One region of the Cobetia sp. 2AS genome, then DNA from elsewhere that is predicted to be linked to it. Evidence: predicted binding sites of a transcription regulator. Region 1 holds the regulator's gene; the other holds the start of a gene.
The links. Region 1 encodes LexA, which represses DNA repair genes until DNA is damaged. Its sites were predicted from a motif close to TACTGTNTANNTANACAGTA; they were not measured.

Region 1 (4,426 bases):
AAGAGGGCATGCGTCCCAACCAGCCGGTGCCGACGGACATCGCCTGCCCGACCTGTGGGCGTGAGATGCAGATCCGTACCGCCTCGACCGGGGTCTTCCTGGGCTGTTCCGGCTACAACCTGCCGCCCAAGGAGCGCTGCAAGACCACCATCGATCTGCTGCCGGGCGATGAAGCCGTGGCGGCCGATGCCGGTGAAGATGCCGAGACGGATGCGCTGCGCGCCAAGCGTCGCTGCCCGATCTGCGCCACCGCGATGGACAGCTACCTGATCGATGAGCAGCGCAAGCTGCACGTCTGCGGCAATAGCCCGGACTGTGTCGGTCATGAGGTCGAGGAAGGTCAGTTCCGCATCAAGGGCTACGATGGCCCGGTGATCGAGTGCGACAAGTGCGGCTCCGACATGCAGCTCAAGACCGGGCGTTTCGGCAAGTACTTCGGCTGCACCAACGAGAATTGCAAGAACACCCGCAAGCTGCTCAAGTCCGGTGAAGTGGCGCCGCCGAAGATGGACCCGATTCCGATGCCGGAGCTTGCCTGCGTCAAGGTCGAGGACCACTACGTGCTGCGCGATGGCGCCAGTGGCCTGTTCCTGGCGGCCAGCCAATTCCCCAAGAATCGCGAGACGCGTCCGCCGCTGGTCAAGGAGCTCAAGGCGCATGCCGACGAGCTGCCGGAGAAGTATCACTTCATTCTCGAAGCCCCGGATCAGGACCCGGACGGACGTCCGGCGCAGATTCGCTTCTCGCGCAAGGTCAAGGCTCAGTACGTCATGACCGATGAGGAAGGCAAGGCGACCGGTTGGAAGGCGACCTACGACAACGGCCGCTGGGTCGTCGAGGACAAGCGCAAGGGAGCCAAGAGCTGATGAGCCAGCGTGCCCGTACCAATCAGCTGCTGTATCAGGCCGAGTTGCTGCTGGCCCAGTCAGCAGCCTCTGGCGACGATGAGCATGCCGTGGCGCGTCGCATGGCCGGTGAAGAGGGCGCGCTCGCTCTGCTGGAGCTGGCGCTGGCGTCATTGCTGGAAGAGTGTGCCGTGACGGCGCGCTGGCCGCAGAGTAGCTGGCGCGAGCGCCTGGCGTCGCCGCCGACGCCCATCGCAGAGGTCGAGCAGCTGCGCAGCCTGTTGGAGCGCTCCGACAGCTGGTTGTCTGAGCTGGTCGCGGATGTGACCCGCCTGCATGAAGAGGGCGGCGTCGCTCGCCGCGAGGAATCGCGTTCGCGTGGTGATGGTCTGATCATCGCGGCAGCCTCGAGCGCCTCGCTGGCCGAGCGTCTCAGCGCCGCCATCACGGCATTCAAGGCGCTGCTGCCGCAGCTGCGCGAGTCGAGTGTCGAGTGGTAGGTCAAGGCGTTGATCTGGTGCTGCACGCTGGTGATGACTGGCGCATGGCAAGCGGGTGACGTTTCGCCTTCACGGGTGCTAGACTGATCGCATTGTGGCAAGCCCTGCATTCTCCGGTACGACCATGGCTCTGGCTGTGGTCGTACTTTTTTCTGCGTCGCTGATGGCAACGCGGTGCCGGGCTTGCCAGCCGTCGCGCTGACGATTACAACGACGCCGGTATCTCGCGAGATGCCGTGCAGGAGGAATGACGTGTCCGATCCCGCCGTACTTGAAATTGTGCAAATGGAAGATGGTGAAGTGATTCTGCGCGCCGCGGAAAGCGAAGGTGAGCCGCTGCTCAGCATTCGCATTTCGGACGAGGCCGCTGATCTGCTGCGTGACAATCGTTTCGAGGTCGCGCGTGAGATGATCGACCACGCCATCACCCGGACTCGCCTCTGGGATGGCGAAGAAGACGAGGACGAGCAGTCAGAAGGCATCGTGCATTGATTCATCGCTCGCGCTTCGCGCACAAAAAAACCCGCCTCGAGGCGGGTTTTTTTGTGCAATGCGTGCGGCTTTTCTGCTGCTCAGAACTCTGCGAGAAAAGCGCTGCTGGTCAAGGCCTCAGTGCAGGCCACCATCGCGGATGACGCCCACCCCGAGACCCTCGATCTCCAGGCTGTCCGTGCGCAGGTCGACCTTGATCGGCGAGAAGTCCTCGTTCTCGGCTTCCAGCCACACGTAATGCCCGTCACGGCGGAAGCGCTTGACGGTGACCTCATCCCCCAGACGTGCCACCACGATCTGCCCGTCACGCACGCTGCTGGTGCGGTGCACGGCCAGCAGGTCGCCTTCCAGAATCCCCACGTCCTTCATCGACACGCCGCGCACACGCAGCAGGTAGTCGGCAGCCGGCGAGAAGTAGTCGCTCGGCAGCGGGCAGTGACGGTCGATATGCTCGCTGGCAAGAATCGGGCTGCCGGCGGCCACTTCCCCGATCACCGGCAGACCATCGTTGGCGCTGTCGTCGACGTCAGCCAGCGACGGCACGCGAATGCCGCGTGAGGTGCCCGGCACCATCTCGATGGCGCCCTTGCGCTTGAGGGCGCGCAGATGCTCCTCGGCGGCATTCGGCGAGCGGAAGCCCAGCGCCTGGGCGATTTCGGCCCGCGTCGGCGGGTAGCCAGAGGACTTGATGGTCTTGATGATGAAGTCGAAGACATCCTGCTGGCGCGGAGTAAGCGGCTGGGTCATGGCATTGCCTTTGGCCTGGGGGGCATCTTGAGCTGACGGCACGGGGTGTGCATCCATACAACTGTCATTGTATCCAGTCATGGCGGTCATGCAAGGCATCGTGGCTTGCGTGGTGGCCTCATAGGGCAGGTAGTCGCCGGGTTATCGCTGTCTGGCGACTTTTCCTGCCGATATCCGAGGCATTCTTTCTTGAAGGGAATGTCTGGAAGTGAATGTCTGGAAGTGAATTTCTGGAGATGAATGTCTGGAGATGAACCCTGCCTGGCTCTGGCGGGGTGGTCAGTCACCGAGCATGACGAGTCCTTGAATCAGCACGGTCAGCGTTGAGGGAATATCAGGCTTGGCTAAACCTCTGGCGTTTGAAACGCGAGAGAATTGTCAGTCATGGCATGGCGCGCTAGAATCAAAGTGTTTCAAACGAATGTTCGCCGATGGTAGTGCTCACGGGTGTCATGATCGAACGCGCCTTGCGGTGAACCTGCACCACCTCATGAGAGAGTCGCCGCGCGGGGCTTGCGCCGTGACCTACGACTCCAGTCCTTTTCTACCTGACAAGGGTTCCGCCCATGGCCCAGACCGATACCGTTACCCGCATCCTCGATACTGCCGAGGTGCTGTTCGCCGAGCGCGGCTTCGCCGAGACCTCACTGCGCAACATCACCAGCAAGGCCAAGGTCAATCTGGCGGCGGTGAACTACCACTTCGGCTCCAAGAAATCGCTGATCCAGGCGGTCTTCGCGCGCTATCTCGACCCGTTCAGTGAGCGTTTCCACGCGGCACTCGACAGCGTCGAGCAGCAATACGCCGGGCGTCAGGTGCCGCTGGAGGTCCTGCTGGAGGTGATGGCGCGTACCGTGCTGGAGGTGCCGGCCGAGCGCAACAGCCTGCGTACCTTCATGCGCCTGCTCGGGCTGGCCTATACCCAGGGTCAGGGCCACATGCGGCGCTATATCCGCGAGCACTACGGCACGGTCTTCAGCCGCTTCGCCGAGCTTCTGAAGCTGGCGACGCCTGATCTGCCGGACAACGAGCGCTTCTGGCGTCTGCACTTCATGCTCGGCAGCGTGATCTTCACCTTCTCGGGCCTGGATGCGCTGCGCGATATCGAGGAGGCCGAGTACGGCCATCACACCACGGTGCGTGAGCTGATCCAGCACATGCGGCCGGTGGTGGTCGCGGCGATGGCAGCGCCGCTGCCTGCCTCGCTCGGGGATGGTGAGGCGGTCACCCAGGCGGCCAGCTGATGGCCTGCTGGGTAGCGGTGGACCTCTCGCGCCAGAGCCTTGAGATACGCAATGACGCGCCGAGTGGCAGTCGTGATGCGCCGCCCCCCGCGGCCAGCTCTGATGCGCTGGTGCACGCCTGCGCGATCTCCAGCGGCCTCAACGGTATCGGCGAGCTCGACGGCAGCGGTTGCACGCCAACCGGCTGGCATGTGATTCGTGCCGCCATCGGGGCGGGCAATCCGCGTGGCGCCGTCTATCGCGGCCGGCGCTTCACGGGCGAGGTGTTCACGCCCGAGCTTGCCTTGGAGCATCCTGAGCGAGACTGGATCCTGACGCGCATTCTGTGGCTCAGCGGCCGCGAGCTCGGCGTCAATCGTGGTCGCAATGCCCGCGGCGAGCGGGTCGATAGCCTGCGTCGCTACATCTATTTTCATGGCACGCCCAGCACGGAGCCCATGGGGGTAGCGGCGTCCCACGGCTGCATTCGCTTGCGTGATGACGACCTGCTGCGACTCTTTGCCGAGGCTGTGCCCGGCACTCCGGTGCTGCTGCATGCCTGAAGGCGTTGGTGTCCGAGTCTGATACCCTCCATGAGCTGTCACCGGAATCTACGTGA
Region 2 (4,426 bases), on a different contig from region 1:
AGGGAGCTGGTGGGAACGATGGTATGGCCCTGCTTCTCGAAATAGGTCAGGAAGGCGTTTCTGATTTCTGCGCTTTTCATAGAGGTTCCGTAGCGATGTGCGTAAAGACGCTCCGGGGGTCTTCTGCATGACTTCCGCATGGTTTCTGCATATTCATCCATGTGGGTATGCATGGAGGTGCAATGAAAAGCATGAAAGAAGGCGCCTGCCCCGTGCCGTCGCAAGACGACCTAGTATAACGCCTGTTCGCGCAAGCTAAAGGGGGGGAAATGTCTTGAAGCGCCGGTTTGCGCGTCATGAGAGCCAAACAGTCGCCCGCCAGCTAGCCTTCTTCGCCCTCATCACTCCAGGCGGACTCCATGGCATAGCGCAGCTGCTCATAGTCGAAGCCGCGCTGGAGCAGAAAGCGTTCGCGCCGTGCACGCTCCTTGTGCCCCTCGCCGGGGCCGGAGAAGCGCCTGGCCAGCGTCTCGCGCGCCAGTTCGAAGAAATCCACCGCCTCGACATGACCGAAGGCATCCGGCGTCGGGTCACTGGCGGCACGCATCACGGCATTGAGCGTCTCGCTATCGATACCACGCTGGCGAAGCTCCTGCTGGATACGCCTCGGCCCCTGCCCGCGCAGCACTCGCGTCCGCAGGAAGCTGGCGGCAAAGCGCTCATCGGATTGCAGGCCCTCCTCGGCCATGCGCTCCAGCACCTCCTCGATCAGCAGCTCGACCTCATCGCGACTCAAGGCCGCCTGTGTGCCCTCCTCGCCCGCGGCTTGCCGCTGTGCCAACTCGTCATCGCTGACCGCCCGCAGGTAGTCACGCTCCTTGAGATAGTCGTGCAGCTCGCGGCGACTATGTTCGCGGCGCGCCAGACGCGCGATGGCATCATTGCGCGCACGCCGTTGCGGCGTCATCGCGCCTGAGTCGAGCGGTTGATACTCAGGCCCACCCATTTCAGCGCTGTCATCGTGCATGGTCATGCTCCCCGGGGTTGAGCAGAAGGACATCGATGGACGTGAACGCAAGGCGCCCGCCTCCGAGTCATCGGGGCGGGCGCCTTGGGATCATCTCACCGGGTCGGAAACGACACGGTGCGATGACGCCAGCCTGGCGGCTGGCGCTCTAGCTCTTTCTTCTGGACGAACCTCAATCGAGATCGATATCCAGGTCGTCTTCACTCTCGGCGGCCGCGGTCTCTTTCGGCTCTTCCTTGGTTTCCGGTGCTGCCAGCAACTGTGCGCGGATCTGGGTTTCAATCTCCTCCATGATGGCGGGATTGTCTTCCAGGTACTGGGCGGAGTTGGCCTTGCCCTGACCGATCTTGCTGCCCTGATAGCTGTACCAGGCGCCTGACTTGCCGACCAGACCACACTGCACGCCCAGGTCGATCACCTCACCGGCGTGATAGATGCCCTTGCCGTAAAGAATCTGGAACTCGGCCTGACGGAACGGCGGCGCGACCTTGTTCTTGACGACCTTGACGCGGGTCTCGTTACCGGTGACTTCATCACCGGACTTCACGGAACCGGTACGACGGATATCCAGACGCACACTGGCGTAGAACTTCAGTGCGTTACCGCCCGTCGTGGTTTCGGGGCTGCCGAACATCACGCCGATCTTCATGCGGATCTGGTTGATGAACACCACCATGCAGTTGGCGTTCTTGATGTGACCCGTCACCTTGCGCAGCGCCTGGGACATCAGACGCGCCTGCAGGCCGACGTGGGAGTCGCCCATCTCGCCTTCGATCTCGGCACGCGGCGTCAGTGCCGCCACGGAGTCGACGATGATGACGTCAACGCCGCCGGAACGTACCAGCATGTCGACGATCTCGAGCGCCTGCTCACCGGTGTCCGGCTGGGAGACCAGCATCTCGTCCAGATTGACGCCCAGCTTCTCGGCGTAGGACGGATCCAGCGCGTGCTCGGCATCGATGAAGGCACAGACCTTGCCCTGCTTCTGCGCCTGGGCGATGACCGAGAGGGTCAGTGTCGTCTTGCCCGAGGATTCCGGGCCGTAGATCTCGACCACGCGCCCGAAGGGCAGGCCGCCGATGCCGAGTGCGATATCCAGCCCCAGAGAACCGGTGGAAACCGACGGGATGGCCACACGCGGGGCATCGCCCATGCGCATGACGGCGCCCTTGCCGAACTGGCGCTCGATCTGGGACAGCGCCGCGTTCAGCGCCTTGGTACGATTGTCGTCCTTTGCCATGTGGCCTCCTGTCGAACGGCGGAGCCACACGGGCTGCCACCTGGAATAGAGAATTCTGTCACTGAGAGCTGAGCAGACACCGTCAGACTAGCGGCTGAGGTGTCGTGGCAAAACCCTGTATACATGGACAGTATAATGCCGCAAGTTGCGTCACTCTGCCAGTCCGGTGATGCGCTTTTTCAGGCAGCACCCTCAACGCGGGGCTTGCATCGGGCTCACGCGTCTTCGGTGCCGATCTGCAAGGCCTCCACGCGCTCGATCAAGCCCTGCAACGCCTCCCGCACGGCGGCGTCGCGTACGGCCTGCCGGTCGCCGGGAAAGTGACAGCAGCGTGCCTGCTGGCGCATCTCGCTCCCCCACGCCAGCCATACGGTGCCGACGGGCTTCTCGTCACTTCCCCCGCCGGGGCCGGCCACACCGCTGATCGCCACCCCCAGCTCAGCGCCGCTTTCGCGACAGGCGCCCCTCACCATCTCGCACACGACTGCCTCGGAGACGGCACCGAATGTTTCAAGCGATGCCTCACTGACCCCCAGCAGGCGCTGCTTGGTGGCATTGGAATAGGTAACGTAGCCCGCATCGAAATAGCTGGAGCTGCCGGCAATCGCCGTGATCGCCGCGCTCACCCCGCCCCCGGTGCACGACTCGGCGGTGGTGACACGCACGCCGCGCGCGACCGCCAGCGCCTGCAGCTGCTCAGCCAGGGCATTCGCGCACGCAGCCTCGGGGGTCGTACCAGTCAATTGGCTCACGAACTTTCTCCTTGTGGAGGTCATCGGGTGAAAAGGGCAGCGAGCAGGAGACATCACAGGCATTGGAGCCGGCCGCGCCAGTCCGTAGAATATCGCGCATCCCGCATGCCGTGCTCTCGCATGTGTGCTTTTTCCCATTGCAGTGCAGTCAAGGAAGTCCATGGCCATGGCCAAGAACAGCGCGCCCCAGATGACGCCGATGATGACGCAGTACATGAAGATCAAACGCGAGCACCCCGGCGTGCTGCTGTTCTATCGCATGGGCGACTTCTATGAACTGTTTCATGAGGACGCCAAGCGCGCAGCACAACTGCTCGATATCACGTTGACGGCGCGCGGCAGCTCCGGTGGCTCACCGATCCCCATGGCAGGGGTGCCCTACCACAGCGCCGAAGGCTATCTGGCACGCCTGGTCAAGATGGGCGAATCGGTGGCCATCTGTGAGCAGATCGGTGACCCGGCGACCAGTAAGGGACCTGTCGAGCGCAAGGTCGTGCGTATCGTCACCCCGGGGACACTGCATGATGAGGCGCTGCTGGATGCCAGCCGTGACAACCTGCTGGTGGCGCTGCACCGTGATGGCGAGACCTGGGGCCTGGCCGCTCTCGAGCTCTCTTCCGGTCGCTTCAGCGTGCTCGAGGTCAATGGTGATGACGAGCTGCTGGCCGAGATCCAGCGTCTGTCGCCTGCCGAAGTCATGGTCGGCGAAAGCCGTACCCTCCCCGCCAGCCTGGCCTCGCGCCCGGGCCTGACCCGCCAGAGCGATTGGCACTTCGATCACGAGACTGCCTTGCGCCTGCTGTGCGATCAGTTCGGCGTCCAGGACCTCAACGGCTTCGGCTGCAGCCACCTGACGCGCGCCGTCACGGCAGCCGGCGCCCTGCTCGACTATGCTCGCGACACCCAGCGTACCGGCCTGCCCCACGTGACCGCGCTGGCCGTCGAGAGCCGCGATGACTCGGTGGTGATCGATGCCGCCAGCCGTCGCAACCTCGAGATCGATACCAACCTGGGCGGCACCAGCGACAACACGCTGGCAAGCGTGTTGGACGTCACCGCGACCGCGATGGGTTCACGCCTGCTCAAGCGCTGGCTCAACCGCCCGCTGCGCGATCAGCTCCAGATCGGCCAGCGTCAGGCGGCGGTGCAACGTCTGCTGGATGGCGACTATCCCTTCGAGCTGCAAGGCCTGCTCAAGCGCATCGGCGATGTGGAGCGCATCCTCGCCCGTGTCGCGCTGCGCAGCGCACGCCCCCGTGACCTGGCACGCCTGCGCGATGGCCTCAACACCCTGCCCGAGCTGCGCGCCGTGCTCGCCAGCGTCGAAAAAGGCAGCGCCATCGATGACCTGCGCGATGCCATCCGCCTGTTCCCGGCACTTTCCGCGATGCTCAGCGAGGCGCTGGTCGAGAATCCGCCGGTAGTGTTGCGCGATGGTGGCGTGATCGCCGATGGCTACGACGATGA

Region 2: a site for LexA is predicted at 2,321-2,340, ahead of recA (recombinase RecA). Genes of this name have one in related genera too.

Annotation. Positions count from the first base shown of each region.
Region 1 is NZ_JARWKQ010000001.1:309,656-314,081, forward strand. Features, by position in the region: gene topA (type I DNA topoisomerase) at 1-866, shown strand, start outside; gene QD356_RS01360 (DUF6586 family protein) at 866-1,345, shown strand; gene QD356_RS01365 (hypothetical protein) at 1,598-1,837, shown strand; gene lexA (transcriptional repressor LexA) at 1,955-2,584, opposite strand; gene QD356_RS01375 (TetR/AcrR family transcriptional regulator) at 3,151-3,828, shown strand; gene QD356_RS01380 (L,D-transpeptidase) at 3,828-4,370, shown strand.
Region 2 is NZ_JARWKQ010000006.1:84,324-88,749, forward strand. Features, by position in the region: gene alaS (alanine--tRNA ligase) at 1-80, opposite strand, end outside; gene QD356_RS15215 (regulatory protein RecX) at 323-907, opposite strand; gene recA (recombinase RecA) at 1,140-2,207, opposite strand; gene QD356_RS15225 (CinA family protein) at 2,423-2,911, opposite strand; gene mutS (DNA mismatch repair protein MutS) at 3,126-4,426, shown strand, end outside.